Regions from separate parts of the Yersinia aldovae 670-83 genome, predicted to be linked through region 3. Evidence: riboswitches for the same ligand, from Rfam matches in the RefSeq annotation. Region 3 holds a riboswitch; each other region holds the start of a gene.

Region 1 (10,185 bases), 1.9 Mb from region 3:
CGAACCGAAATCCAGCCAACTTCCCAGGAAGCCACGTTTTCTATCTGGTGAATACTCAGCTACAAATATTGCCGCGCCAGTATATTCACCGCCAACAGAAAAGCCCTGCGCTAATTTAGCCAGTAACAGCAAGATGGGGGCCCAGATACCTATCGAGGCATAAGAGGGAATTAAACCAATACAGAAGGTGCTGACCGACATAATAATAATCGTGACCGACAAAACTTTTTGCCGCCCATACTTATCACCCAATGCGCCAAAGAATATACCGCCCAACGGCCTGACCAAAAAAGGAACGGAGAAGGTCGCCAGTGCTGCGATCATCTGAATACCAGGATCGGCTCCGGGGAAAAACACCTGGCCCAGTGCGAATGCGACGAAACCATACACACCAAAATCGAACCACTCCATCGCGTTACCCAACGCGGCTGCGGTGATTGCTTTCTTCAGTTTGGCATCATCAATGATAGTTATATCATTGATTTGCATTGGTTTAACACTCTTTCTTCGTAGTCCCATTTTCTCTTCCTTATGTGCTCAATAGCTCCACTGCATAAAGCTTAAAATGATGACGTGCAGTCATACCCGTAATACGTTCAAATTTAGTGAGATATTTACATGAATAGTTGTAATACGGGGAGGTGTGTAGACCAAACTGGCCTACAAACATTAGATATGTTAACTGAAAACACTCAATAAATCATATTTACGTGGAGAAAACCTGTAAAAAAAATCGCTATTTACATGATTTTTATATTTAAATTCAGTTATATGTGAAATTAAAACAAACCCTGTTTCAGCCAGCATAAGTGCAGCTTAATATGAGATTTTCTGACATCACTCCCCTTAACCAGCACATGACCGAAATAGCGAAAATCTCGTAGTCGCCAACGAGGCTTTTATGTTCAGGGCTTAATTAAGATAGGGTTTCATCAAGGCAGGGATTAGCCATACTCTGGTGCCACGTTAATGTTTTACGGACAAAAACGCCGATTACACCTAATGACCAAAATAATTAATTGAGGTAATAATCTGCGACCATCACCACAAGAGCCAGAGAGAAGGTGGCACTGCCAGGTAATTCAGCGCATAACTCTGATGATATGATTGAAATCAATCGATATAAGTTTTTAAACTCGCCATAAATACGAAACTGAGTGTAATCATTTATACTTACATTTCAGACAGAATTGGCCGTCGTGGTGGTCACACCTTCAATCCTTATCGTATAGAAATAACTAGTTACTCGGTTATTTAGCCTAAGCTCAGATTATAACTAAACAGATCTATGGTAGTTTATATGGCCTCAGAGTCTCACTAACTGCTGATTAAACAGAGACTAAGTCTATCCGGTGTATCAGCCCAATTATGCAAGCGCTAAGGGAATTCACGATGACCGACGCCAACCAGCCAGAAACAACGTCACGCGTGAGAAGGGAAAATCTTTTCTTTGCCAAACGGACGTTGCAGGCTATGGCCTTGCTGATTGGGATTACCATCATGATTGCCGCTATTGGCATTATCTTTATTGCTTCTCAATTAAACGAACAAGCACTATCACAAAGCCGCTTTTTAGTCGAAAAAGCTTGGCACATGCGTCAGGACGCGATAAAAGCCAGAATTAAAGATAATGCTTTTTGGGGCGACGCTTACCAGCACCTCTCTGTCACCGTCGATACTGACTGGGCCTACGTCAGCCAAAACCTGGGGCCATCACTTTATAAAGATTTTAGCTATGAAGGCGTTTTCGTTATTGATGGACGGGGCAATACCCGTTATTCCGTTATCAACGGGCAACTGGTACATACTGACCTGCGAAGTTGGCTAACCCAAGATATTACGCCATTAATTGACACGGCACGCCAGCGCACCTCGATGCAATATATCGCCACACAAACGCTTATGATTTCAGGCCAGCCAACCTTAATTGCCGCAGCGAAATTAACCACTGGAGGCGATCCACGGGTACAGAATGTTGCTGGCACCGATTCCGTGCTGGTCTTTGTCGATATCCTGACGCAACCTGAGCTGGGGGCATTGGGCGAGGGTTATGGCATCAATAACCTGCACGCCCAGCAAAATAACAACGAGACCTCGTCAGGTGCCTCAATACTGATTTCTTCCAGCGATAATCGTATTCAGCGTTTAGGTTGGGATCAGAACATGCCTGGCGCGCAACTGCTCCATCTTCTGTTACCCTTATTAGCGCTGGTCGCCTTGATTCTTGGGCTGACCGGCTGGCTGGTTATCCGCCGCGCTATCGCTGAGGCTCAGGTCGCGGATGACAATAAAACGGCACTGACCGCCAGCGAAGAGCGTTTTCGCCATGTCGCAGAATCCGCCACTGACTGGTTATGGGAGACGGATACCGAGCTGCGTATCACCTATCTGTCACAGCGTTTTTTAATTATCACCGGGCTAAGTATCGAACATTGGATGGGGCGCAATCTCGACTCACTGTTAAATTGTGACATTATTCCGCTACGATCCTGGTTACAGCACACGCATCTGGCGGAATCCCGCAATGAACTGCAATGCACTTACTTTTCCGCCAAAGGCGACAGACGGATTTGCCGGATTTACGCTAAACCCATTATCAATAATGATGAAACTATCGGCTATCGCGGCACCGCATCGGATATCACCAGCGAAATAGAAGCGCAGGAACGTATCCAGCATCTTTCAATGCATGACGCGCTGACCGGTTTACCCAACCGAATTCGGATGAAAGAATTCCTTGAGAACAAACTGCGAAATCTGCCGGTGGCGCAACATCCGCTGGTAGTCCTAAATGTTGATCTGGATAAATTTAAACCAGTCAATGATACCTATGGTCATGTCACTGGCGATACCGTGCTACATCAGGTGTCCGAACGTTTAAGGAGCTGTTTGCGTGACCAAGATATGGTCGCTCGCCACGGTGGGGATGAATTTGTTCTGATTATTACAGGTCTTTCATCAGTGAAAGAAATAGAACAGTTGTGCGCCAGAGTGATTACCCGCATCGAAGCGCCTTATGTGGTAGATGCTCAGGACATCTATATTGGTGCCAGTATTGGCATTGCGCTGGCACCTCAGGACTCCATACAGGCTGAGGAACTACTGCGTTTCGCCGATATCGCCATGTATGAAGCCAAGAGCAATGGCCGTAACTGCTGGAGCTTCTATTCCAGTGAGATGAACGAGCGTCTGATGCAACGCAGTGAATTGGAGCGTTTTTTGCGTCAGGCCGTAAAAAACCGTGAATTCAGTCTTTATTATCAGCCGCGCTATCGCATAGAAGGCATACAACTGACCGGAGCAGAAGCGCTGGTACGCTGGAATCATCCAGTGCTCGGGCTACTGATGCCAGACCAATTTATCGCATTAGCGGAAGAGACGGGTCTTATCACCTCAATAAGTGATTGGACCATGTTGCAGGCATGTAAAGATGCCATTACATGGCACCCTTCTCTGATTGTTTCAGTCAATATCTCTGCCGTTGAATTTAGGAGTCAACACCTGATAGAAAGGGTGCGTCAAGTATTACGACTGACCGGCTTACCCAGCCATCGATTGGAACTGGAAATAACGGAACGCATTATGATTGAAGATGCTGATGGCGCGTTCAAAATCATGACCGCTTTGAAAGCACTTGGTGTACGTCTGGCAATGGATGATTTTGGTACTGGCTACTCTTCCCTTAATTATCTGCGCCGTTTCCCATTCGATGCACTGAAGATTGATAAAAGTTTTATCGATGAACTGGCCGAATCACACGAAGGTCAGTCAATTGTTGAAGGTATTATCAACCTCGGCCATGCACTCACCATGACGGTCACCGCCGAAGGTGTTGAAACAGCAGAACAACTCGGGTATCTGCGAAACTTAAAATGCGATGAAGTACAAGGCTACTTTCTCAGAAAACCGATGCAATTAGATGATTTATCAGCACTTATGCTCAACGAACGCTACAAATAAAATACCGTTCAGCCCCTCATCTCATTGGCAAAAGAAGCAGAACGAGGGGCATATATTTAAGGCGTTGGCTGGCTTTTTGCTTTGAAATTAACAATATCGTAAACCAATGTATCCATTGTACTTCTCACTTCATCAGCCGTAATCGGCTCACCGCTGTTACTGACATCCTTACCGTAAGCCTTGCGCACGACAACAATCACCGGTTTACCGGTATTGGAATCGATAACCTGAACTTCTAAATAAAGTGCCGTCTTTTGTGTCCGATTACCCGTGGCAGCCATCGTGCCAGCAACAACTGCGGCGATGGGGACCATTTCATAAACTTCCAGGTCTTTATCTTCGGCAGAAACGGCGGTAATAGCGGCTCGGACAATCAGTATATTGCGCTTCTTAGGTGAACTGACTAACGGTAATTGTTCACTAACGGCTTCTTTAAGTCGTTTATTGGCGTAAGCTAATATTTGATCTAGCGTTTTCTGGCTTACACGGGGTGTCGGTGTCGGGCCGGGGAAATAAACCAGCGGTTTATAATAAACCCCGGTATATTTGGCGACATTAAAATCAGGCGAAATCCAACGGAGCACCGGCTGACCACTGGCCGACGTCGTTTCTTGTAATTTACTGTAATCAGACAGAAAACCCGAAAACTGCGCGTTAGTTGTTACATTTGACGCACATCCTGCAACTAATATCCCGACGGCGAACAGTGCCGCTATCTTATAACTACTCACTCTAGCCATTAGATTTTCCTATTTATTAGATAATAAAAAACGGGGATGTAGAAAACACCGAGAATACCTAAACGCAAAATAGAGCAATAAACGTGCTCTATTTTAAGCGTAAACGATGTAAAAACATTTGCTGAATATAATATTGAAAGAGTAATAGCCTCTGGCAGAAGCCATTAAACATATTTGCTGCGGCTTCAACAACGAAGGTTATACAGACCATCCAGAAAGGCGGGAATAAAGCTCCCCGGCCCGGCAACCTGCTGCGCTACCTGCCCACCAACCTGTGACATCAGCCAGCAGGCGGTGGCAACATGATGCAAGCGATCTCCCTCCAACGCACAAAATGCAGCCACAACGGCAGAAAGTGCACAACCGGTACCGACCACCCGTGTCATTAACTTATCGCCACCACTCACCGCAAAAACACGTTCGCCATCAGTGATATAATCTACCGCACCGGTAACCGCGACTATCGCCCTGGTTTGCTGTGCTAATTGGCGGGCCGCTGGCAGTGCTGCCCGTGAGTCATCCAGGCTATCAACCCCGCGCCCCATAGCCGTCAGGCCGCTGAGAGCCATGATTTCCGAGGCATTACCGCGTATCGCTGCCGGTTTCAGCACGAGTAAATGGTGGGCAAAATCAGTGCGATAGCTCAATCCACCGACCGCCACGGGGTCCAGCACCCACGGCGTTGCTGATTGATTGGCAGCCGTAATCGCCGCCAGCATGGATTCGGCCCGTGCCCGATACAACGTACCAATATTGATCAGTAAACTATCAGCCGCAGCACTGAATTGTGCCGCCTCTTGTGCCTCAACCACCATTGCCGGGAAAGCACCCAATGCCAGCAATACGTTAGCGGTAAACGATTGCACCACCTCGTTAGTCAGGCAATGAACCAACGGTGGCGTGAGGTAAAATTGCTGTAAACCGGCTTCGGCCAGTGCATCAGGGAACGGTGTGATTGAAATGTCAGAGTGAGTGGTGTTCATGATATCCCCACCAGCGAACAAGAAGGGGTACCGTTGCTTATGAACTCAACAAGGATACCGCGACTTCCCTCCGCTGGTATAATCCAGATCAGGTAATACGGGTAAGATCTCAGCCATTGCGTTATTTAGCGCCAGGCACCCCGAGTCAACGAGCTTTATTATTAACACAATTAGCAGTAATCAAACACCCTTAGGCATAATCAGCACTTATCGCATTTTGACGCAGCCGCTATCAGTGCCTGCCCCAGTGCCAAGCCACCATCACCAGCAGGCAGGCGCTGGGGCATCAATAGCTGGAAGTCGTGCAATTGTTCGCTAAGTAATTCACGTAGCAATCGGTTATGCAGCACGCCGCCAGAAAATGCAATAGTTTCAATACCAAAGCGCTGTGCTGCCTGCCGCGCCAAAGTCGCAAACCCCTGTGCCAGAGCAAAATGAAAGGCATAAGCCCGTTCAGCCGGTGCAGCATCAAAAGCCAGCCATTGCTGCCAGAAGGTGGCCAAGTCCAATTGATTATCGCGCAGTGGCATAGTGACGGGTGGAACTGTTCTGGAACTTTGCCATGCCAGTGCCTCCAACAGGCAAGCAGCTTCTCCCTCCCAGCTGATGGCCTGCGGTATAATATTTAGCGCCGCCGCTACCGCATCAAATAACCGCCCCGCCGATGAAGCTAATGGCGCATTAATACCGCGCGCAATCGCCCGCGCCAGTACCTCACCCTGCGGTTGGGGGATCGCTGCTGCCTCGGGCACGTTTTGCCAATTCGGGACAAAACGCTGAAACTGCGCCAGTAAATTACGCCACGGCTGGCGCGAGGCCAAATCCCCACCGGGTAAAGCCACCGCAGGCAAACCGCCAACGTATTCACAATTCACATAATCCACTCGTAGGCATTCGCCGCCCCACAGTTGCCCATTCGCGCCATAGCCCAGCCCGTCCAGCGCCAGGCCTATCACCGCTCCAGCTTGACGCGGCCAACCATGCTCTGCCAGGCAAGCCGCCAAATGAGCATGATGATGCAGCACTTCCACGCAGGGAATGTTGTGTTGCGCCGCCCATTCTCGGCCAAATTGGTGACTGACATAAGCGGGATGCGCATCTACCACCACCGCCTGCGGGGTAAAATGATAAATATCGCAAAACAGCGCGAGTAACTGCTGCTGTTGCTGCGCAATATCGCGATCGTCCAGATCACCCAAATGCTGACTTAGTACCGCATTGCTGTCTCGCAGCAAGCAAAAGGTATTTTTCATATCGGCCCCCAGCGCCAAAATAGCGGGTTGCTGGCTAAACCCTGGCGGCAACTCGAAAGCGTCTGGTACATAACCTCGGGCGCGGCGCAGCATTTCAGCCCCGCGCGGCGTCAGGCGCACCAATGAGTCGTCTGCGCGTTGCACGATTTCCCTGTCGTGCAGCAGCCAGTAATCGGCAATTTCACTCAAGGCACTCAGGGCCTGTTGATTACTCAGAGCGGGCGGCTTACCTCTACCATTACCGGAGGTCATCACCAACGGGCGCGCCACCTGTTGCAGCAGCAAATGTTGCAGTGGGTTAGCCGGCAGCATCACGCCAATTTCGGGTAACTCGGGCGCAACCGCCGCACAAAGTGGGCTTTCCGGCTGTTTCGCCACCAGAACTATCGGGGCGGCCGGGCTGCGTAGCAAACCGAGCAACGCAGCATGATCAGCACCTTGTACACAGCTTTGCAGCCAATCGGCATCTGGTAACATTACCGCCAGCGGCTTGGTGGGGCGATGTTTGCGTTCACGCAAGCGGGCCACGGCGATAGCATTGGTGGCATCCACCGCCAGATGAAAACCACCCAGCCCTTTGACGGCCACAATTTCGCCCGCCAACAGTGCAGCAGCGGCTTGCTCTAATGCGGAGAAGCCCTGCGCTAAAGCCTGCCCATCCGCTCCCGTTAGCCACAGTTGCGGGCCACAATCCGCGCAGGCATTGGGCTGGGCATGAAAACGACGGTCTGCGGGGTGGTCATATTCGGCCTGACAAGCCGCACACAACGGGAACTTGCTCATGGCAGTATAGGGCCGGTCATACGGCATTTGGTGGATAATAGTAAAACGTGGGCCGCAATGGGTGCAGTTGATAAAAGGATAATGGTAGCGACGGTTAGCAGGGTTATTCATTTCACTCAGGCAAGCATCACAGGTCGCGGCATCCGGCACAATTTGGGTGTCCATCTGCCCGGCCCCGCTGTGCTGAATCACGAAATCCAGCGGCGGCCGTACCCAATGGTATGGTGTGGTATCAATGCTATCAATGTGCGCCAATGGTGGGCAATCTTGTGGCAACAGTTGCAAGAAATCTGCCACCGCTGGGGCTTGCCATAGGTGAACCGTCACCCCCGCACTGTCGTTACTAACATCCCCTTGCAGGCCAAAACGGTGGGCAAGTTGCCAGATATAGGGGCGAAAACCCACCCCTTGCACCTTACCTTTTATCCGCAGACTGAGACCGTTTTTATCCACAAAAACTCCTTCGCAAGGCTGCCAGCAACCTATTTTATAGCTTGGAGATCGCGGGGCGACTGCACCGATGGGCGCTCCGGCGACTTACGTCGCTACGACCCATCCGCCACATTTCCCCGCCTATCAACTTTTTTAATCACCTGCGACTTCAAGAACAAATGGGATCCCAAAAGCCATTGGAGTTGCAGGTAGGCAGCAAGTAAGCAAATCCCGATGAGCTGACACAAGTCAGTGATTCGGGTGCGCGAACGCAGCTAACACCCCTGCGGCTTCAAGGACAAATGGGATTAGCATATACGGGGCAATGGCTCATCCAACGGCAAATCCAGTTTACGTGAAACGCCAAATGCGCCACATAACCGCACCTGTTTATTCTCGGTCACCTGCCCGATAACGGCGGCAGCACGGCCGAGTGGGTGGCGTTGTAATTCAGCTAAAACAGCATCTTGCGCCTCAGGTGAGACCACCAGCACCAGCTTGCCCTCATTGGCAAAGTTGAGCGCATCCAGCCCGAGTAATTCACAAATGCCGCGTACCGCCGGTTTTAAGGGTAAATCCGCTTCGTTGATTTCCATACCACAGCCGCTGGCGGCGGCAAATTCGTGCAGAATCGCCGTGACGCCACCACGAGTAGCATCACGCAGCGCCCGCACACCGCTAATATGGCGTAGTGGCGCAATCAACGGTGCCAGCAGCGCGCAATCACTGGTCAGTTCCGCCTCCAGCCCCAAACCTTCGCGTAGATTTAGGATAGTTGCGCCATGATCGCCCAAGGTGCCACTGACCACGATCCGATCGCCCGCGCGGATCATCGCGGTTCCCCAGTGGATATCTGCTGGGATCACGCCGATGCCGGTGGTATTGATAAAGATCTTATCAGCCGCGCCGCGCTGAACCACTTTGGTGTCGCCGGTGACTATCTGAATGCCCGCTTGCTGTGCGGTGGCCGCCATTGAATGCACAATGCGCTCAAGAGAAGCCATCGGTAGCCCTTCTTCCAAAATAAAACCACAGGAAAGATAGCGCGGAGTCGCGCCACTCACCGCCACATCATTGGCCGTGCCGCACACCGCCAGTTTGCCGATATCGCCGCCGGGAAAGAAAATAGGATCAATCACATAGCTGTCGGTCGATACCGCCAGTCGATCCCCCTGTGCAACCAGATCCGCCAGCGCAATACGCGCCTGATCTTCCCGCTCATTCAGAGCCGGGTTAGAAAACGCCGCCAAAAACAGAGATTCTATCAAGCTCTGCATTGCCCGCCCGCCACTACCGTGTGCCAGGGTAATCTCTTGTTTATTCATTTAGTTGTGACCCATTGAAAATAATACCTAAAGTAATTGGAGTTGCAGGTAGGCAGCAAGCGAACGCATCCCGATGAGCTTACACAAGTAAGTGATTCGGGTAAGTGAGCGCCGCTAACACCCCTGCGGCTTCAAGTACGAAGGGCTATCGGTATTGATGATAGGCGGCGCAAGCCCCTTCGGAGGAAACCATCAGCGCCCCAAATGCATTATCTGGCGTGCATTCGCCACCAAACAGCGGGCATTGATCCGGTTTGCAACGCCCGGTCAATACATCGCCGCAGCGGGATCGCGGATCATCGGCCACTTGCTGCTGCTGCGGGGTGAAGCGCCGTTCAGCATCAAACGCCTGATAAGCCGGGCTAAGCTGTACACCGGAATCAGCGATTTCGCCCAAGCCACGCCACTCGCTGCGCTCTTTGGTGGCAAATACCTCGGTCAGCGCCTGTTGCGCTAGCAGGTTGCCGCTGTCGGGCACAATGCGCCGATATTGATTTTCCACCGCACAACGCCCACTGACCATCTGCTCCAGCAGCATCACCAGCCCTTGCAAAATATCCAGCGGCTCAAAGCCGGTGACCACCAGCGGTTTATTGAATTGGCTGCATATAAAGTCGTATGGCGTAGTACCAATCACCATGCTGACATGGCCGGGTGCGAGGAAACCGTCAATGCGCACATCGGGTTGTTGTAGCAGGCTGCGCAAGGT
Region 2 (10,185 bases), 1.6 Mb from region 3:
CAGCAGGCGCTCTATCCACAGCACGGAATCGACGACCGGATATAAGCCAAGGCGCGGTTCAGTCGTCGGAAAACCCTGCTGAGCCGAGAAGAGCGGTGTATCAGATGGTTTCATTATCGGCCTCCGCTTTTAGATTTGCCGGGCTGTGATACAACTCACTGCCACGGGAGCGGAACTCGGCTGACATCTGCTCCATACCCGATTGCAGCACTTCAATGGGCTGAGCGGCGGCCTGTTCTTGCCTGGCTGCATAATCTCTCACTTCTTGCGAAATCTTCATCGAACAGAACTTCGGCCCGCACATAGAGCAAAAGTGAGCGACTTTGCCAGATTCTTGTGGCAGGGTTTCATCGTGATAGGCCCGCGCGGTTTCTGGGTCGAGAGCCAAATTGAACTGATCTTCCCAGCGGAATTCAAAGCGGGCTTTTGACATGGCGTTGTCACGGATCTGCGCACCGGGATGGCCTTTGGCTAAATCAGCGGCATGAGCGGCGATTTTATAAGTTATAAGCCCTTGTTTCACATCTTCTTTATTAGGAAGCCCAAGATGTTCTTTCGGTGTGACATAACACAGCATCGCGCAACCGAACCAGCCAATCATCGCGGCACCGATGCCGGAGGTGAAATGGTCATAGCCGGGGGCAATATCGGTGGTCAACGGGCCTAAGGTATAAAATGGCGCTTCGTGGCAATGTTCCAACTCTTCGGTCATATTGCGGCGAATCATCTGCATTGGCACATGCCCTGGGCCTTCAATCATCACCTGCACATCATATTCCCAGGCAATTTTGGTCAATTCACCCAAGGTATGCAATTCGGCAAATTGGGCTTCATCATTGGCATCCTGAATAGAACCGGGGCGCAGGCCATCACCCAGTGATAATGAAACATCATAAGCAGCACAAATCTGGCAAATCTCGCGGAAATGTTGGTACAGGAAGTTTTCCTGATGATGAGAAAGGCACCATTTCGCCATAATCGACCCGCCACGAGAGACAATACCGGTCAGTCGTTTAGCGGTCATCGGCACGTAGCGCAGCAGCACGCCAGCATGAATGGTGAAGTAATCGACACCTTGCTCGGCCTGCTCTAGCAAGGTGTCACGGAACATTTCCCAAGTGAGGTTTTCTGCCACCCCATTCACTTTTTCCAGCGCCTGATAGATAGGGACAGTGCCAATAGGGACTGGGCTATTACGCAGTATCCATTCACGGGTTTCATGGATATAGCGTCCAGTGGACAAATCCATCACGGTGTCGGCACCCCAGCGGGTAGACCACACCAGTTTTTCCACTTCTTCCTCAATGGAGGAGGTCACGGCAGAGTTACCGATGTTGGCGTTTACTTTCACTAAAAAGTTGCGACCAATAATCATTGGTTCAGATTCGGGGTGGTTAATATTTGCTGGAATGATGGCCCGCCCTGCGGCGACTTCCTGTCGGACAAATTCTGCGGTGATATTTTCGGGTAAGTTAGCGCCAAAAGCCTGCCCCGGATGTTGCTGGCGTAAGACTTCACCGCGAATACGTTCACGCCCCATATTTTCTCGCAGCGCGATAAACTCCATTTCTGGGGTGATGACACCTTGACGGGCGTAATGCAATTGGGTGACACATTTACCTGCAATGGCTTTTTTCGGGCGTGGCAGATGCTCAAAACGCAAATGATCCAAACCTTCGTCAGCCAAACGTTGTTGGGTAAAACCAGAGCTAACGCAGTTGAGTGCCGCGGTATCCTGACGATCGGCTATCCAGCTATTGCGTAATTTGGGCAAACCGACATGAACATCCAGTTTGGCGCTCGGGTCGCCATAAGGGCCGGAGGTGTCATATACCGGGATGGCTTCGTTATCTTCATAGCGAGGTGAGTCTTTGCCGCCGCCGATCAACGTCGGGCTGAGTTGGATCTCACGCATCGGCACTTGAATATCAGGCCGTGAGCCTTGCAGATAAATACGTTGTGAATTGGGGAAAGTGACACCTTGCAAGGTATCAATAAATTCTTGAGCATTTTCACGTTGTTGCTTACGTGGAATGGGTTTACGTGAGTATGATGAATTTTTAGCAGTTGTATTATTAGACATAGCAATTCCTACCGGTGCGGTTTATAGGGAAAATTGCTTGTCTGGAGCTTGGCGGGAGTAACGATGTTGGCCAGTGACCGGCAGACACCTGTCAAGGGAATGCCGGGCCTGTAGCGATAAATTACTCTTGTTCCCTTCGCGGGTATTAACCCGATCAGGTTCCGCGGATCCCGAATTAACGGTCTCAGCCTGCGTTTGCTTTCTTAAGAAAACAGGTGCTAGGCACTCCGACAAGAGTCCTTACTATACGAGGTTGCATTAAAACTACAAGCCCGCATTGATCACTGGGCTATTCTACTGGCCCCTTTTTGCCTTCTGACTGAGCGGCTTGCCATGACTCAGCCGCCCATTGAACTAATTGATCTTCCAAGCGAAAACGGGCATCCAATGCCTCGCCTATATCGGATAAAGCCTGTTGAAACTCGCTACAGCTATCGTCATCGATCTCAATGTTTGTATAACGATCATGGAATGCCATGATAGTTTGAGTGTTATTTTTTAACGCAGGATATACTTTGGTGGTCAGCGCCATTTTCGGGCTGAACGCGCCTTCTACCTGTTTGATAATTCTGTCATAGATATGGAAGTGACCCGAAGAGAGATAGTCCACTAAATTATGGCAAAAGTTCTCCAACGCTTTTTCATTAAGCGGGGTATGCTTTTCTTTTTGCGGCTTAATACCGATCACTGTGCAATACGAAACTAAAAGTTCTTTACGCGCATGAAGCCATTGATCAATTAATTCATTACTGCCGCCAACGCGTTGAGTCAGGCTTTCCAGTCGGTTTAGCATGAGATCGACTCCGTAAAGTAATAATGGGTTACAAAAATGTAACAAGCCGGATTCTAGATTGCCAGTGAAGTCGAGGTTGTGCAACAACGATATGGAACTACAACTTACAGGTAAAGAAAGTGGCTGGTGGATTGTCAGCCATGAAAACAAATTATGGTTACCTAAAGGGGAGTTACCACAAGGTAACGCGGCCAATTGGTCATTACAGGGTGCGACCGCAAGGCAAATTGGTGAATGGCAAGGGCAGGCGGTTTGGCTTATTCGCCAGATGATGTCTGCGGATATGGGTTCTGTACGGCAATTACTGGATGTCGATCGCGGTTTGTTCCAACTGGCGGGGCGCGGCGTGCAATTAGCCGAGTTTTACCGCTCTCACCGCTATTGTGGCTATTGTGGGCATCAAATGCATGCCAGCCGTACCGAATGGGCCTGTTTGTGCAATCACTGTCGTGAACGCTATTACCCACAAATCGCCCCGTGCGTGATTGTTGCCATTCGCCGCGGTGATGAGATTTTATTGGCGCAACATGTTCGTCATCGTGGTGGTATTAACACGGTGTTAGCCGGATTTGTCGAGGTGGGGGAGACGTTGGAACAGGCAGTGTCCCGCGAAGTGCTGGAAGAGAGCAATATCCACATTAAGAACTTGCGCTATGTGACGTCACAACCCTGGCCATTCCCGCATTCACTGATGATGGCGTTTATGGCGGAGTATGACTGCGGTGAGCTGCAACACGATCCTAAAGAGCTGTTAAATGCCGGTTGGTATCGCTATGACCAATTGCCATTACTGCCCCCGCCAGGCACCGTGGCACGCCGGCTGATTGAAGATACCGTGGTGTTATGTCGTGAAGAGCAGTTCGACACGGGAGAGTAGCTAAAAAACCACCTTTAGCCACAACAGGAAAGTATTATTTGTCATGCTACAATGCGTGCAGATAACTAAGGGAGCCTCACCATGACTGAGTTGAAAAACGATCGCTATCTGCGTGCCTTATTGCGTCAACCGGTTGATGTTACACCGGTTTGGATGATGCGTCAGGCGGGCCGCTATTTGCCTGAATATAAAGCTACCCGTGCGGTTGCCGGGGACTTTATGTCACTGTGCAAAAACGCAGAGTTAGCCTGTGAAGTGACGATGCAACCATTGCGTCGTTACCCGCTGGATGCCGCGATTTTGTTTTCAGACATTCTGACTATTCCTGATGCGATGGGGCTGGGACTGTACTTTGAAACCGGCGAAGGCCCGCGCTTCCAGTCGCCGATTACCTGTCGTGCCGATGTTGAAAAACTGCCCATTCCCGATCCAGAACAGGAATTGGGTTATGTGATGAATGCGGTGAGAACCATTCGTCGTGAGTTGGCCGGTGCAGTGCCATTAATTGGTTTCTCCGGTAGCCCCTGGACGCTGGCGACTTATATGGTCGAAGGCGGTAGCAGCAAGGCTTTCACTAAATTGAAAAAAATGATGTACGCCGAGCCGCAGACGTTGCATTTGTTGCTGGATAAACTGGCCGATAGCGTCATCTTGTATCTCAATGCTCAAATCAAGGCCGGTGCCCAATCCGTGATGGTTTTTGACACTTGGGGCGGTGTGCTGACCGGGCGCGACTATCTTGAATTCTCCTTGAATTATATGCATAAAATCGTCAATGGCCTGATCCGTGAAAATGACGGGCGTCGGGTGCCGGTTACCTTATTCACTAAAGGCGGTGGGCAATGGCTGGAAGCGATGGCAGCGACCGGTTGTGATGCATTGGGGTTGGATTGGAGCACGGATATCGGCGACGCGCGCCGCCGTGTGGGGGATAAAGTTGCTCTGCAAGGCAACATGGACCCTTCTGTTCTTTATGCACCACCGGCACGTATTGAACAGGAAGTTGGCACGATTCTGGCCAGCTTTGGTCAGGGGGAAGGGCATGTGTTTAACCTGGGCCACGGCATCCATCAGGATGTTCCGCCAGAACATGCCGGTGCTTTTGTTAAGGCGGTACATGCGTTATCAAAGCCTTATCACCAAAAGTAATCAATCTATAGACAGGGTGGCAGATGGTAGACACCAAAGCGTTACGGGCAGAACAGCGTCAACGCGCATCTGAAATTAGTCTTCAAGATGATATCGCAAGTGAGTCCGTGCGCTTTATCGCGGGGGCCGATGTCGGTTTTGAGCAGCAGGGGGAGGTGACCCGTGCTGCGGTTGCCGTTTTACGTTATCCGTCGCTGGAATTGGTGGAATATCAGGTTGCCCGCGTGGCAACTTCACTCCCGTATATCCCCGGTTTACTCTCTTTTCGCGAATATCCCGCATTATTAGCCGCTTGGGAGCAGTTACAGCAACGGCCCCAATTGGTTTTTGTTGATGGGCAGGGTATTGCGCATCCCCGCCGTTTCGGGGTTGCCAGTCATTTTGGCCTGTTGGTGGATGTTCCGACTATTGGTGTTGCCAAAAGCCGCCTGTGTGGGCATTTTCAGCCATTGGGCAGTGAGAACGGTGCATTACAGCCTTTGATTGATGCCGATGAGCAGCTAGGTTGGGTATGGCGTAGCAAAAACCGTTGTAATCCGCTATTTATTTCACCCGGCCATCGGGTGAGTATGGGCAGCGCATTAGAGTGGGTTCAACATTGTATAGCGGGTTACCGTTTGCCGGAGCCAACTCGTTGGGCGGATGCTATCGCCTCAAACCGCCCGCAATTTCAGCGCTGGGTGCGGAAAAGTCCTGATTTGCTTGGCAAGCATAGGGATATGATTTAATTTCGGGTACACTGCCGCGCAGATAATGAATAATGAGAACTCATAATGATACGTAATCCGATTCATCTACGCCTCGAAAAGCTGGAAGGTTGGCAACACCTGACTTTCATGGCGTGTTTGTGCGAGCGGATGTATCCCAACTATCAGCAATTTTGTCTGGAAACTGAATTTGGCGATCCGGCTGTTTACCGGCGCATTCTGGATCTGATTTGGGAAACTTTGGTCGTAAAAGACGCAAAAGTGAACTTTGATAGTCAATTAGAGAAATTGGAAGAGGCAATTCCTTCCGCTGATGACTATGCTATCTACGGTGTTTATCCTGCTATCGATGCGTGTATTGCATTGAGCGAGGCTATTCATTCACGTTTGAGTGGTGAAACACTGGAACATGCTATCGCGATCAGCGAAACGTCGATCCGCACTGTTGCGATGTTGGAAATGACGCTGGCCGGTAAAGAAATGACCGATGAAGAACTGAAAATCTTGCCTGCGATTGAAGAAGAATGGGATATCCAATGGGAGATTTTTCGCCTGTTAGCAGACTGCGAAGAGCGCGATTTGGATCTGATCAAAGGGTTACGATCTGACCTACGAGAAGCGGCAGTTAGCAATATTGGCATAAATTTAACGCAATAAGGCAAGAAAACGTGATTTAACGCCTGATTTGTCACGTCTTAAGGCTTCACATCTGCCCCCTGTCTGTTCTACATTTGGGGGGCGAAAAAAAGTGGCTATCGGTGCGTGTATGCAGGAGAGTGCTGTCAATCGGCATATCCGTCGCACTTGATGCTTTGCAAACGATAAATACACTGTAAGGATAACTTATGAATAAGACTCAACTGATTGACGTAATCGCGGACAAAGCGGACCTTTCTAAAGCACAAGCTAAAGCGGCTTTGGAATCGACACTGGGTGCAATTACCGAATCTCTGAAAGAGGGTGATGCAGTACAATTGGTTGGTTTTGGTACCTTCAAAGTAAACCATCGTAATGAGCGCACTGGCCGCAATCCACAAACCGGTAAAGAAATCAAAATTGCTGCAGCTAATGTGCCAGCGTTTGTTTCTGGTAAGGCATTGAAAGACGCTGTTAAATCTTAATAGTGTGTCAGTGAAAATAATAAACAGGGGGGTGGCAAAGCCCCTTTTGTTTATGCAGCGGGTGCTGATGACCTTGGGTTTAGCCTTTGGTCTCAGTGCCTGTAGCAGTCAATCCGGCTCCCCTCAATTCAGTGCCAGCGGATATATCGCCGATAACGGTGTGGTTCGGTTATGGCGTCAGGATAATGCACAACAGCAGCCACTGGTGCTGATGAGCGTCTACAGCCCCTACTCTGGGGATAATACCCGCGTCACCTTCTATGAATACCAGAATGGTTTTTTGCGGGAAATTCGGCGCAATGATTTGGGCCACGATGCGCAAAGTGTTGCGTTACGTTTTGATAAGCAAGGGCAGGTTAGTTTTATGCAACGCCAACTGGCAACACGGCGTGAGCAACTCTCTGCGGATAATATTGCGGTTTATCAGCTAGAAGCTAAACGTATTCTCGAACTGAGCAATGCACTCCGTGCTGGGAATATCACATTAATCCAAGGGCAGTGGCAGGATGGTATTGTGACAACCTGTGCTGGGAAAACGTTACGCCTAAGCCTGGATAACGATTCGCAGGCGTGGGTGAACAAGCGGGGAGCAAATAGTGCGCAGCCGCTAGGTGTGGCGTGGTTGGACTCACCAGAAGGCCAACAATTACTGCTGGTGGCGAATCAAGACTTCTGCCGCTGGGAACCTAAAGCCGGTAGTCTGTGAAATTAGGGGCACGATAAACCGTAGCCCCTTGAAAGAATTGAAGACTTACTTTACCGCGAGTAATTATTTTTCACGAGCAATCGCCCGATAGCCAATGTCTTTACGGCAAAACACCCCTTCCCACTGAATGTTTTCCGCTAACTTATAGGCATGTTGCTGTGCCTGTGCAACCGTTGCCCCGAGTGCCGTCACACACAATACGCGCCCACCGCGGGTCACCACATTATTATTACTGTCTAGCTTGGTTCCTGCATGGAACACTTTGCCATCAGCCACTTCTTGCTGTGGCAACCCATGAATGACATCACCCTGACGGTAATCCGCGGGATAACCACCTGCGGCCAGAACTACCCCCAGAGATGGGCGTTCATCCCAGTCAGAGGTTTTCTCATCCAATTTACCTTGTGCACCGGCTAAGCAAAGCTCAACCAAGTCTGAACGCATACGTAGCATAATTGGCTGGGTTTCAGGGTCGCCAAAGCGGCAGTTGAATTCAATAACCTTGGGTTGCCCATCGGCGGAGATCATCAAACCTGCATAGAGGAAACCGGTGTAAACATTGCCTTCTGCGGCCATACCGCGCACGGTGGGCCAGATAACCTGACTCATCACGCGCTGATGGACTTCATCCGTGACGACAGGTGCCGGAGAATAAGCGCCCATGCCGCCGGTATTCGGGCCGGTATCACCATCGCCAACGCGCTTATGATCCTGGCTGGTGGCCATCGGTAACACGTTTTCACCATCAACCATCACAATAAAGCTGGCTTCTTCGCCATCGAGGAACTCTTCCACCACGATACGATGGCCGGCATCACCAAACGCATTGCCAGCCAGCATGTCATGAACTGCGGTTTCTGCCTCTTCCAGCGTCATTGCCACAATCACGCCTTTACCGGCCGCCAGTCCATCAGCCTTAATCACGATTGGCGCACCAATTTTGCGCACATAAGCTAAAGCGGGTTCGACCTCGGTGAAATTCTGGTAAAACGCGGTTGGAATATTATGGCGCGCCAGGAAATCTTTGGTGAAAGCTTTAGAACCTTCCAATTGAGCAGCGGCTTGTGTTGGGCCAAAGATAGTCAGACCCGCCGCGCGGAAGGCGTCAACCACACCGATGACGAGTGGTGCTTCTGGGCCGACGATAGTCAGGCCAATATCGTGGCTTTGCGCAAATGCCAGTAAACCGGCAATATCGGTGGCAGCGATATCGATATTTTCTAGCGTGGGTTCCAGCGCAGTACCGGCATTGCCCGGTGCGACATAAATTTTATCGGCTAAAGGTGACTGTGCTGCTTTCCAGCCCAGCGCATGTTCGCGCCCGCCATTGCCAATAATCAAAATATTCATCAGGTGACTCCGTTAAGCGGGTTAATTAATGGCGGAAATGACGCATATCGGTAAAGATCATGGCGATACCATGCTCATCAGCCGCAGCAATAACTTCATCGTCACGGATTGAACCACCCGGTTGGATAACACAAGTGATCCCGACGGCTGCTGCCGCATCAATACCGTCGCGGAATGGGAAGAAGGCATCAGAAGCCATGGCAGAACCGGCTACTTCTAAACCTTCATCTGCCGCTTTGATTCCGGCTATCTTGGCTGAGTACACGCGGCTCATCTGGCCCGCACCTATGCCGATAGTCATATTGTCGCGCGCATAAACAATGGCATTAGATTTAACAAACTTAGCCACTTTCCAGCAGAACAGCGCATCACGCAGCTCTTGCTCGGTCGGCTGGCGTTTGGACACCACACGCAGATCCGCCTCAGTCACCATACCCAAATCACGGTCTTGTACTAACAAACCACCATTAACACGTTTGAAATCCAGGCCGACAGAACGTTGTTGCCACTGACCACAAGTCAGAACACGCACATTCTGTTTGGCAGCTAATAGCGCTAAGGCTTCAGCACTGACGTAGGGGGCAATAATCACTTCAACAAATTGACGGCTGATAATGGCGCTGGCTGTTGCGGCATCCAACTCACGGTTAAAGGCGATAATGCCGCCGAAAGCTGACGTTGGGTCAGTTTTATAGGCTTTGTCATAGGCGGCCAGCAGAGTATCAGCAATCGCCACGCCGCATGGGTTGGCATGTTTGACGATCACACAGGCAGGTTCACCGAACTCTTTCACACATTCAAGTGCAGCATCGGTATCGGCGATATTATTATAGGAGAGCGCCTTGCCTTGTAATTGCTGCGCGGTAGCTACAGATGCTTCTTTCACATCTTCTTCTATATAGAAGGCCGCTTGCTGGTGGCTGTTCTCACCGTAACGCATATCCTGTTTCTTTATATAGTTAAGATTCAGGGTGCGAGGGAAGCGGCCTGATGGCTGTTCGGTATCACCATGATAAGCTGGAACCAGCGCACCGAAGTAGTTGGCAATCATGCTGTCGTAAGCGGCGGTGTGTTCGAAAGCTTTGATCGCCAGGTTGAAACGGGTTGGGTACGTCAATGAACCGTCATTCACGTCCAGCTCGGCAATAATTGCTGGGTAGTCGCTGCTCTTAACCACAATAGCGACATCTTTATGATTCTTGGCCGCAGAACGCACCATAGTTGGGCCACCGATGTCGATATTCTCAACGGCGTCTTCCAATGAACAATCCGGGCGGGCCACGGTTTGGGCAAAGGGATATAAATTCACGGCTACAATATCAATTGGCTGAATATCATGTTGAGCCATGATTCCATCATCCTGGCCGCGACGGCCTAAAATGCCGCCATGTACTTTGGG
Region 3 (10,185 bases):
GCGTGCGGTTGAAACCATTGATTTCATGACAGCACATTGGGCACATTTGCCATATGACTTCCTGGGCCGCGTTTCGAACCGTATCATTAATGAAGTAAATGGTATCTCACGCGTCGTTTACGATATCAGTGGTAAACCACCGGCAACCATTGAGTGGGAATAGTTATTATCTTAAGTAGTTAGTAAGATATTATTCCTGATAGATATAAGCCTCCGTTCATTTCCGGAGGCTTTTTTGTATGTTTAGTGTAATTAAAGTTATTGTTCTATTTTATATTTATTTGTAACTTAAAAATAAATACTCTTCCATGTGAATACACTTTTAAATGGTTTTTCCTTGTGTGAATATAAATAACCACTTTTTCTTGGTTGTTTATATTTAAATAGGTGAAATATGGATGCTAATCATAATATTTTAATTGTAGTTTGTGTTTTTATTTTCACGTCGCCATCTATAGTGGCAAGTTTACCTACTGAAGATAATGTTTGTTTTTATTCTAATGATAATTATACAGAGAAAGGAGACGGTAAGAAATTTTGCGTACCTTATTATACTGAAGATGAGTGGTTATTCAGTCAGTGGAATAATAACATTGCATCAATTAAAATCCCTTCTAATTTCCGGGTTGATGTTTTTAGTGATTATTCATTTTCTGGGAACTCTGCTTCGCTTTATAGTGATGCAAATTCTCATGTTTTAGCTAATTATGGATTGATGGGAGATATAAGCTCTTACCGAGTATTGCCAAAAAACCTATATCCGAGTAATAAAAGAATCGCCTTCAATTTTAATTCGACAATCTTCTCTGAAAATTACTTTAGCTATAATTATTATGCTAACAGTGGTAACAGTATATTTTTGGTAAAACAGAGCCAACCTATTGGTGTTGATGGTGAAAGTTCATACATTTTTTACAGCTACGCAGGGCAGATAATGACGGCCTTTTTCGGGCTGGGTTTTGAACGTAATCTATATTGTCTTATGCCCACACAGCGGCGAAGCGGCAATTTAAATGCTAACGTGGCGTTTACCTATTGTGATTTCAATAATTCAGGTCAAACCTGGTTTCTGGATACTGTAGACGGAAAAACAGTATTAATTAATAATGGAACGGGTACTGCGCTATCGTTAGATCAAGCGGGTTTCTATGTGAGTTTACATGTTAGCCCCGTTAATGGCTTGCCAGGTAGAATACATCAGCATGATCAGCAACCTGTATCAGTTAATGAAAATACAATTTGGTTTGATAGCTCTGTGGTTAAGTTGTGGAATGAACATGCGGTTAGACCATTTCTTCAATATAAAGAAACGTTAGAATCAATTAATGGTAATGATCAGCGTGATGTGATTGCTCATCATTTGTATGAACTTGATGATGCTTATATTTATTTGGGTGCTCAAAAGAATGGCAGGCATGTTTATTATAATGCCGAGACTAAGTCCTTGATGGCTTATAATAAACTAAGTGATGGTAAGGCATTAATTGAATCATCATGTCTCTCTTTATTGAATGACGGTTCTGATAAACCTTCACCCATCAGTTTCACCTATCATCGTAGTAACTACAGTGATGACAGTCTTGAATATCGTTGTGATAATGGTGTTGCATATAATATGTACACGAAACGATGGTATTTTATGCCCGACTGGGAATATCATTATCTGGTTAATGGGCATGAAAATAAAATATTGCATTTTTATGTCAATGACAAAGCTCCCTCTAATAATTTTCGTGGCGTGTTGACGGGGCCAGAACTCGGTGAATATATTGGCCAAGGGGTGAACTTCCAGGAAAGAACGCCACATGATGCGGTATTTATCAGTAGTTTGGCATTGGGGTACTTATTGGATGCTGAAAAGGAAGTTTGCAAATTAAGCGGAGTTATTGATGATAAAGGTGCGTATTCTGGGGTACTGGGTACAACCTGGTCATCAACCGATAATACGGTGTGGAAGGTCAACCTTAGCCGTTACTATATCCCTTGGTTATTGTCAAAAATTGGCCACAAGTTACATTCCAGCGAGTGGACAGAGGAATTAAATGCTTTTCTGCAAAAAATCGAAGCATTGGAAACCTTTTTTGAACAACATAAGGACCAGCCCGCCGATAATGAAAAACTGCAACAAACCAAAGCGTTGTTAGCCGAATTTTTGCAGAATTATAAGTCAATCACATATGAACAGGTTTGGCATCAGGCAGCATATGTCCTTAACCGGATAGACGTCGTTCTCGAGCAAGATGAAGACTTAGAGTGAGCCGTGATGGTTACAAAATGTGACTCAGCTCACATTCTGCTTTACCCCTACAGTCAGGGATGTATAATCTTGACGAATCTTTACATCTAAACTAAATGTTTAACATATCGGCCTCAATAATTTACATCGCCATAAGGCGGGAAATCCATTCATCATTAGTCAAGATTGCCACTACTGTCGCATAAGTCGCTTGGTAGTTTAGCCCGTAGTCACCCGCATCTGTTGAAAACATGCCTCTGGCGTGCTGATTAGTGCAATGGATGAATACTGCGAGCGTGCTGTTTTGTGGAGAAAAAATATGTCGGTAAACCTCCCTCCGATACCTCAGGTACGCGGTATTTCACGTCGTCGCCTGCTAGGGTATGTCGGTGTCGGGCTGGTCAGCAGCCTAATGAGCCCACTCTCTCTCGATGTTTTTGCAGCATCAAGCCAAAACTCATCGCAGAATCTGGAAAGATTTATGTTGGTATCCCGTGCCTTGACCGGTAAACGCCAGCTCAATGGCCATATTGGTCAACGTATCTATCAGGTTTTAATCGGTAAGATTGGCGGTTTCGATCAGAAACTGGCCTCACTCCAGCCCTTGCCAGCAGGGGAACCCCATCAATGGCCGCTACTCCAGCAGCAGATCGCCCGGCAAATTTTACAAGGTTGGTATATCGGTGTAATCGGTGAAGGAACTGATGCTGCGGTTATCAGTTACGAAAATGCGCTGATGTTTGATGCGGTATCCGATGTATTGGTTATTCGCTCTTATTGCCCGAATAAGCCTGGATACTGGGCTGTAAAGCCTGACGTCGCCTTATAAATCTGGAGAGTACTTACATGGCTGACACATTAACAGCAGACATTATTATCATTGGTTCCGGTGTTGCAGGTGGTTTGGTGGCACATCAATTGGCAATGGCGGGTAAATCAGTACTGGTTTTAGAGGCGGGGCCGCGTCTCTCTCGCTGGGAAATTGTGGAAAACTTCCGTAACCAGTCAGATAAATCAGACAATATGGCACCGTACCCCTCCACACCCTATGCACCGCATCCGGAATCTAACCCTAATAATAACTATCTGATTCAAAAGGGTGAACATCCCTACGATGTGCAATATATCCGGGCAGTGGGCGGTACAACATGGCACTGGGCGGCATCGGCCTGGCGTTTTCTGCCTAACGATTTCAAACTAAAAACCGTGTATGGCGTTGGGCGAGACTGGCCGATTGAGTATGCGGCGTTAGAAAAGTGGTATTTACGTGCAGAGCAGGAGTTAGGTGTTTGGGGGCCGAGTGATGAAGACTTGGGTTCGCCGCGCAGTGCGCCTTATCCGATGGCACCGTTGCCGCTATCGTGGAACGAACAGCGCATTAAAACCGTACTGAACAGCAACAGTTTTAACGGCAGCCGTTTTAATGTGGTGACAGAGCCGGTTGCACGTAATAGCCGCCCTTATGATGGTCGCCCAACTTGCTGTGGCAACAATAACTGTATGCCTATTTGCCCCATTGGTGCCATGTACAACGGTATTACCCATGTGGAGAAAGCCGAGCTTGCAGGTGCTGTTATCCGCCCGCAAGCGGTGGTTTATCAACTGGAGGTTAACGACCAGCAGCAGATTACCGCTGCGTTGTTTAAAGACGCGCAAGGTAATGAGCATCGGGCCGAAGGTAAGTTCTTTGTGTTGGCCGCGAATGGCATTGAAATTCCGAAACTGATGCTAATGTCTACCAGCGGTAAAAACCCGTTAGGGGTGGGTAATAGCTCAGATATGGTCGGGCGAAATCTGATGGATCATCCGGGCACCGGAGTGACCTTTATGGCAAACGAACCGCTGTGGCCGGGGCGTGGCCCGCAGGAAATGACCTCAATGGTAGGGTTCCGTGATGGGGCATTCCGTGCCGAATATGCGGCGAAAAAGATTCATCTGTCGAATTTGTCACGTACTGACCAGATGGCAATTGAATTACTCAAGCAGGGGGATTTACAACTGGGGCCACAGCTTGAGGCGAAAATTCGTGATCGGGCTGCGCGGTTTGTGCAGTTTGACAGTTTCCACGAAATCTTACCTCATGTGGAAAATCGCATTATTCCCAGTGCGACCGAAAAAGATGCCATCGGTATCCCAAAACCTGAGTTTTATTATGCGATGGATGATTACGTGCGTAAAAGTGCAGTACACACCCAGCAGGTCTACGCTGAGGCGGCAAGGCTGATGGGCGGTACTGAAGTGCAATTCCACAATAATTTCGCCAATAATAACCATATTACCGGCACCACAATCATGGGCGATGACCCGAAAGATTCTGTCGTGGACAGTGATTGCCGCACGCATGATCATAAAAATTTGTTTATCGCCAGCAGCAGCGTGATGCCGACTGTCGGTTCGGTCAACTGCACCTTGACCATTGCCGCACTTTCTCTGCGGATTGCAGAAACCTTAAAGGCTGAGGTGTGATATGAAAAAGAACAACCTGGGCCGAACCGTAAAACAACTAGTAATTGCATTGGGATGGGTGGCGGCCAGTGGCTATGCCAACGCGGATGATAACCTGATTGCGCGGGGTGAGTACCTGACTAAAGCCGCCGATTGTGTGGCGTGTCATACCACCAAAGAGGGTAAACCGTTTGCCGGTGGATTGGCATTCAAAACCCCGATGGGCACCTTATATTCGCCCAACATCACACCAGATAAAGAAACCGGGATTGGCAGTTGGAGTGATGAGGCGTTTTTACGTGCGCTGCACGAAGGGAAAGGTAAGAACGGTGAAAACCTCTATCCTGCATTCCCTTATACCTCTTATACCTTGCTGACAGACAATGATGTCAAAGCGATTAAAGCTTATCTGTTCAGTTTGCCAGCGGTGCATCAGCCAAATCGTGAAAATGACATGCCGTTCCCTTTCAACCAGCGCTGGGGGCTGTGGTTCTGGAATTTGGTGAACTTTGAGGGTGAGCGCTTCCAGCCGGATAAGAGTAAAGATACCCAATGGAATCAGGGGGCTTACTTTGTTGAGGCGCTGGGGCACTGCGGTGAATGCCACACTCCGCGTAATATTACGATGGGGATGAAAGACAGTAAGGCCTATGGTGGTACTGAAATTGATGGCTGGACAGCATTTAATATTACCGCAGACCCCCATGCTGGAATTGGCAGTTGGAGTCAGCAGCAGATTGTACAGTACCTGCGCACGGGGCATGTTGACGGTAAAGCACAAGCTGCCGGGCCGATGGCGGAAGTGATTGAAAATAGCACTCGCCATTTGACTGATAGCGATCTCAATGCGATGGCGGTGTATCTGCGCACATTGAAACCGTTGAATCTGGATGATGAAACCAAGAGCCGTTCCGATTGGGGCCAATCCGCTACCAGCGTGGATACCTTGCGTGGTATGCCATTCAACGCGGATAACAGCACCGCTGGGGCGCGTTTATATCTGGGGAACTGTGCTAGTTGCCACAGCTTTACCGGTGATGGTGTGAAAGATGGTTATTATCCGTCGCTGATGAAAAACTCAGTGGTGGGGGCTTCTACACCGAATAATCTGATCAATGTGATTCTGCATGGTGTCTCACGTAAGACCAACGACGGCGAGGTCTTTATGCCCGGTTTTGCCGAAACGTTAACCGATGAGCAAATCGTTAGCCTGAGCAATTATCTGCTGCAACAGTTCGGGCAACCGACACTGAATGTAAAAGTAGATGATGTGAAAGCATTACGTGGGGAATGATAGCTAAGCCGAAGGGAGCTGCGGCTCCTTTCGGCTTATTTAACTTTTTCATTATGCCAATGCATTAATATATAGTCACCGTCATTGCTGGTTCCCGTTGCAATCGCCACCCAACCCTGTTTTTGATAAAACCCCAACGCCCGCTGATTTTTTTCCAGGCATTTTAACGCGCCGTGGCTGGTAAACAGGGTTTGTGCTGCCCGTAATAATGCCTTACCCGTGCCATGATGCTGTGCTGTGGGTTCAACAAACAGGTTATGTAAGAAACTCTCCGCCATAAAAATAGAGGCAAAGCCCAAGTGCTGGTCGCCATCAATGGCCACCAGAATGCTTTCCCCCAGCGTGACGCGATCAAAGTCTTCCAACCGAAAATGTTCTCCAGCCAGCCAATTAAACGCTGCTCGACGTGAAGCCAGGTACAAGGTGCGTAGATACGGGCGGTCACTTTCCTGATACTGACGAATCTCGATACTCATCCCTCGGCTATGCCCTCAATGTGCTGTATATCTTCCCGGTTGATCATAGGCTCGACCAATACATCATTGATCTTCTACCACCAGCCCATGATAATAACAGTTCTGACTCGGGGTGCCTGTCGCAAATTGTGATATGGCTGAGATATTACCCGTATGACCTGATCTGGATTATGCCAGCGTAGGGAAGTCTCGGTGCCGCCGGTACCGCCTTCTTGACCGCCGGTTAGGAGGAATATGTACGTTCAACCTACCGTTTTTTCTTCAGTGCTCTTTGCTGACCCTGCCATTTTAGTTCTCACCGACATGAGTACGGAGTCGTATTCATGAAACGTATTAATACGCTGACGATTGCTGGAACTGACCCGAGTGGCGGTGCCGGTATTCAGGCTGATCTGAAAACCTTTTCGGCATTGCACGCTTATGGCACCAGTGTGATCACTGCGCTGGTGGCACAAAATACCTGCGGTGTGCAGTCGATTTATCCCATTGAACCTACTTTTGTTAGCGCGCAACTGGATTCTGTACTCAGTGACGTGCGTATCGATAGCGCCAAAATAGGAATGTTAGCCAACGCCGCTATCGTCGAGATTGTCGCGAGCCAGTTACGTCGATACTCCATTGAATTTGTCGTGCTGGATACGGTAATGGTGGCGAAGAGTGGTGACCCGTTGTTGGCACCGCAGGCGGTAGACGCACTACGCCAGTTACTGTTACCGCAGGTTGCTCTGATTACGCCAAATTTACCAGAGGCCGCGGCATTGTTAGAGTGCGAGCCTGCAAGCAACGAACAAGAAATGTGTGAGCAGGGGCGAGCGTTACTCGCTTTAGGTTGTCAGGGCGTATTAATGAAAGGTGGGCATCTGAGCGGTAAAGAGAGTCCGGACTGGCTGTTTACCGCGCAGGGCGAACAGCGCTTTGTCACATCACGAGTCAATACCCGTCATACGCACGGCACCGGCTGCACTTTGTCAGCAGCACTGGCGGCGTTGCGCCCACGGTATAGCAATTGGGCGGATACCGTGGGCGCCGCCAAACACTATCTGCAAGGCGCGCTGTTACAAGCCGATACCCTTGAAGTGGGGCAGGGGGTCGGGCCGGTGCATCATTTCCATCAATGGTGGTAATACCCTTCGTCCTTGAAGTCGCAGGGGTGTTAGCGGCGTTCACGCACCCGAATCACTTACTTGAGTAAGCTCATCGGGATGTGTTCACTTGCGGCTCCAATGACTTTGGGAATAGATATTTCATATATTACGAGTCACGGGCTACCGTGCCAGCAAATAGCGCTGTGCCATATCAAACATGGCGATAACCCGTTGCAGATGGTGTGCGTCAAAACGGTTAAGGATATAGCTATCCGCGCCTTTGCGTGGGCGGATACACAAGGATAGCTTCGGATCGCCCGCTTCATCTTTAGTTATATCAAACTGATAGCTGCCGATCTCTTTCTCATCTTCCCGCCAGGAAATTTGCATGGCGGGCAGAGGATTGGCTTCAGTGGGGTGCCTGATGGCAAAGAAGTATTCTCCGGCCCAGAAACCCGCGTAATCGCCGTCGGTTTGCAAGTTTTTGGTTCGGAAAATAGTGGCATCGACTAGCTGGTGGACTGCTTGTGGCGTGATCTGCCGATGGGTTTGTTGCCATAGCGGTGTGCCGTTTTCGAGCTGCCAGCAGGCCGCGCCCAGATAGTCATTCAGCTTGCACCAATCAGCATCGAGTTGTTGGCGCAATTCTTCGTCGAGAATATTGCGGTATTGCTGCATCCCACTCGGTTGATCACCGAGTGTTTCGTATGTAATGAGTTCCATCGTGCGTGGCTTGCGGCGAAAACTCATCCACAACACGACCTTAGGGATACGAAATTCAATCGACTGAACGCTCTGGCGATAGCGATTCCCAATATTTACGACAAAACCATTGGCGGTGCCACGCTTGTTTTGATAATTACGTATTACCACCACACTATTGAGGCCCATCCAGCCCGTGACATAATGTTCACTGTCGGAATTGGCAACATCGAGATCAATGACCATCTGAATGATTTTATCACTTTCAAGTTTCGCCAGCGGATGGGTATTCCCCGCAGAGTAATACAGCTTCTCGGGTTCTTCGGGTAACTCAAAAGTTAACATGGCATGGCCTTCTGATAGTCGTATGGTTTATAGCTTAACTCAAGCTGTCATACAGATTATGCTATAACGAGAATTAGGATGAAAATTCGTGTTATGGATCAACTTTTTCATCCGTTGATGGTCATAGACAGGCAAACTAACACCACGCCGACAAGTCCGTTGCACTGGGCTACGTTTAACGCTTGGTAAGTCAATTAATCAAATTATAAGGATACCGATGATGAAAGGTCAGAAAACCCTCCATTGTCTTTTTGCGGGGACAGTACTCAGTGTCAGCTCTTGGGCTATTGCACAACCAGCTACTGTACCATCAACCTCTGAACCATCAACCTCAGAATCCTCAGTTATAGCACCATCAGTCACCGAACCTGCTGCACTATCTCGGGCCACTGCCGCCGATCTGCTGCAACAGCCCGTTTATAAAAATAGCTGGCAAAAAATGGTTAAGGGGCAGAAAAACCTTCCTACCTGGGCACGTAAAGGGACAGGAACATCCTCTCCCTATGAGGTTATTACCTGGGAAGGGCAGCAGTACAAAGTAGGGCGTATTTGCAAGCCCCACGATTGTGGTAATAATTTTATGTTGATAGCGTTCAGTCAGGATAAAAAACAGGTATGGCAGGCATGGGGTGTGCGCATTACGGTAGAGGACAAACCACAAGCAATTGATAAACCGAGTGAGTTCTCTACGTATCAATGGCTTGGTCACCCGAATGAACGTATTCAGGCCATGTTAAAAGCGCAGCTACAGCAAGATCCTAACTGGCACTGATGTTTGTCGATAAATAGCAGTGCAGATCATGATGGTTTACCCCGATGATCCTGCTTCAGTCGCTATTGCCCAAGCAATTGTACCCAACAGACTTTAAGATGCAGGAAGGCGGCTTGCTGCGGCCTCGCAGAGGCGAGGCCCTGAGTGTGAGTGCTTCCAATATATCTGCAACTTGAAAGCTGACGGAGATATCAGCCCACACCGGCCTGATGAAGGTCGTGTAAGTTAAGTGCGCCAACCAGTTTCCCATCCAGGTTAACCACCGGTGCTGCACTGATATGGTGCTGATGCAGTGCTTCCAGCGCTTCACCGGCACGCCATTGCTCTGGTAATCGGTAACCCGGCCGGGTGATAGCACCACCAAGCGGTTGTTGCAATGTGCCGCCTTTGACCAACCAGCGACGCAAATCACCGTCGGTAAATACTCCAACCACCCGTTGGTTTGGATCGCACACGGCTACCAGCCCAAGCCCAGTGCGGCTAAGCTCTAACATCGCTTCCATCACGGTATCAGATTCATTCACTGCTGGCAGTCGGTCACCGGTTCTCATTAAATGATGAACCCGATTGAGTAACTTTGCTCCCAAGCTGCCGCCAGGATGTGAACGAGCAAAATCTTCAGCATTAAAACCACGGTGGCGCATCAAGGCCATCGCCAGTGCATCCCCCATCATCAGGGTATTGACTGCGCTGGATGTTGGGGCTAAACCCATTGGGCAGGCTTCGTGTTCGACACTGATATCCAATACGCAGGCCGCGCCTTGCGCCAAGGGTGACTCTAAACCGCCTGTGATGGCAATTACCGGAATATGGCTATCGGCCAACAGGGG

The links. Region 3 has a riboswitch for thiamine pyrophosphate ahead of thiD (bifunctional hydroxymethylpyrimidine kinase/phosphomethylpyrimidine kinase). Riboswitches for the same ligand answer to the same signal wherever they lie in the genome.
Positions count from the first base shown of each region.
Region 1: linked by a shared signal. The riboswitch ahead of thiM (hydroxyethylthiazole kinase) and the one ahead of thiD (bifunctional hydroxymethylpyrimidine kinase/phosphomethylpyrimidine kinase) in region 3 are both predicted to bind thiamine pyrophosphate.
Region 2: linked by a shared signal. The riboswitch ahead of thiC (phosphomethylpyrimidine synthase ThiC) and the one ahead of thiD (bifunctional hydroxymethylpyrimidine kinase/phosphomethylpyrimidine kinase) in region 3 are both predicted to bind thiamine pyrophosphate.

Region 1 is NZ_CP009781.1:2,033,083-2,043,267, forward strand. Features, by position in the region: gene proP (glycine betaine/L-proline transporter ProP) at 1-489, opposite strand, end outside; gene AT01_RS09300 (bifunctional diguanylate cyclase/phosphodiesterase) at 1,393-3,960, shown strand; gene AT01_RS09305 (DUF3313 domain-containing protein) at 4,017-4,700, opposite strand; gene thiM (hydroxyethylthiazole kinase) at 4,886-5,656, opposite strand; TPP riboswitch at 5,732-5,836, opposite strand; gene hypF (carbamoyltransferase HypF) at 5,884-8,172, opposite strand; gene hypE (hydrogenase expression/formation protein HypE) at 8,460-9,476, opposite strand; gene hypD (hydrogenase formation protein HypD) at 9,622-10,185, opposite strand, start outside.
Region 2 is NZ_CP009781.1:2,335,751-2,345,935, reverse strand. Features, by position in the region: gene thiE (thiamine phosphate synthase) at 1-114, opposite strand, end outside; gene thiC (phosphomethylpyrimidine synthase ThiC) at 101-2,083, opposite strand; TPP riboswitch at 2,198-2,323, opposite strand; gene AT01_RS10665 (Rsd/AlgQ family anti-sigma factor) at 2,373-2,876, opposite strand; gene nudC (NAD(+) diphosphatase) at 2,968-3,753, shown strand; gene hemE (uroporphyrinogen decarboxylase) at 3,835-4,902, shown strand; gene nfi (deoxyribonuclease V) at 4,926-5,630, shown strand; gene AT01_RS10645 (YjaG family protein) at 5,676-6,266, shown strand; gene hupA (nucleoid-associated protein HU-alpha) at 6,455-6,730, shown strand; gene AT01_RS10635 (DUF1481 domain-containing protein) at 6,783-7,436, shown strand; gene purD (phosphoribosylamine--glycine ligase) at 7,500-8,786, opposite strand; gene purH (bifunctional phosphoribosylaminoimidazolecarboxamide formyltransferase/IMP cyclohydrolase) at 8,812-10,185, opposite strand, start outside.
Region 3 is NZ_CP009781.1:3,900,288-3,910,472, forward strand. Features, by position in the region: gene guaA (glutamine-hydrolyzing GMP synthase) at 1-163, shown strand, start outside; gene AT01_RS17515 (hypothetical protein) at 395-2,257, shown strand; gene AT01_RS17520 (sugar dehydrogenase complex small subunit) at 2,556-3,065, shown strand; gene AT01_RS17525 (GMC family oxidoreductase) at 3,083-4,702, shown strand; gene AT01_RS17530 (cytochrome c) at 4,704-5,975, shown strand; gene AT01_RS17535 (GNAT family N-acetyltransferase) at 6,011-6,451, opposite strand; TPP riboswitch at 6,550-6,653, shown strand; gene thiD (bifunctional hydroxymethylpyrimidine kinase/phosphomethylpyrimidine kinase) at 6,775-7,575, shown strand; gene AT01_RS17545 (hypothetical protein) at 7,717-8,583, opposite strand; gene AT01_RS17550 (inhibitor of vertebrate lysozyme family protein) at 8,804-9,355, shown strand; gene gutQ (arabinose-5-phosphate isomerase GutQ) at 9,547-10,185, opposite strand, start outside.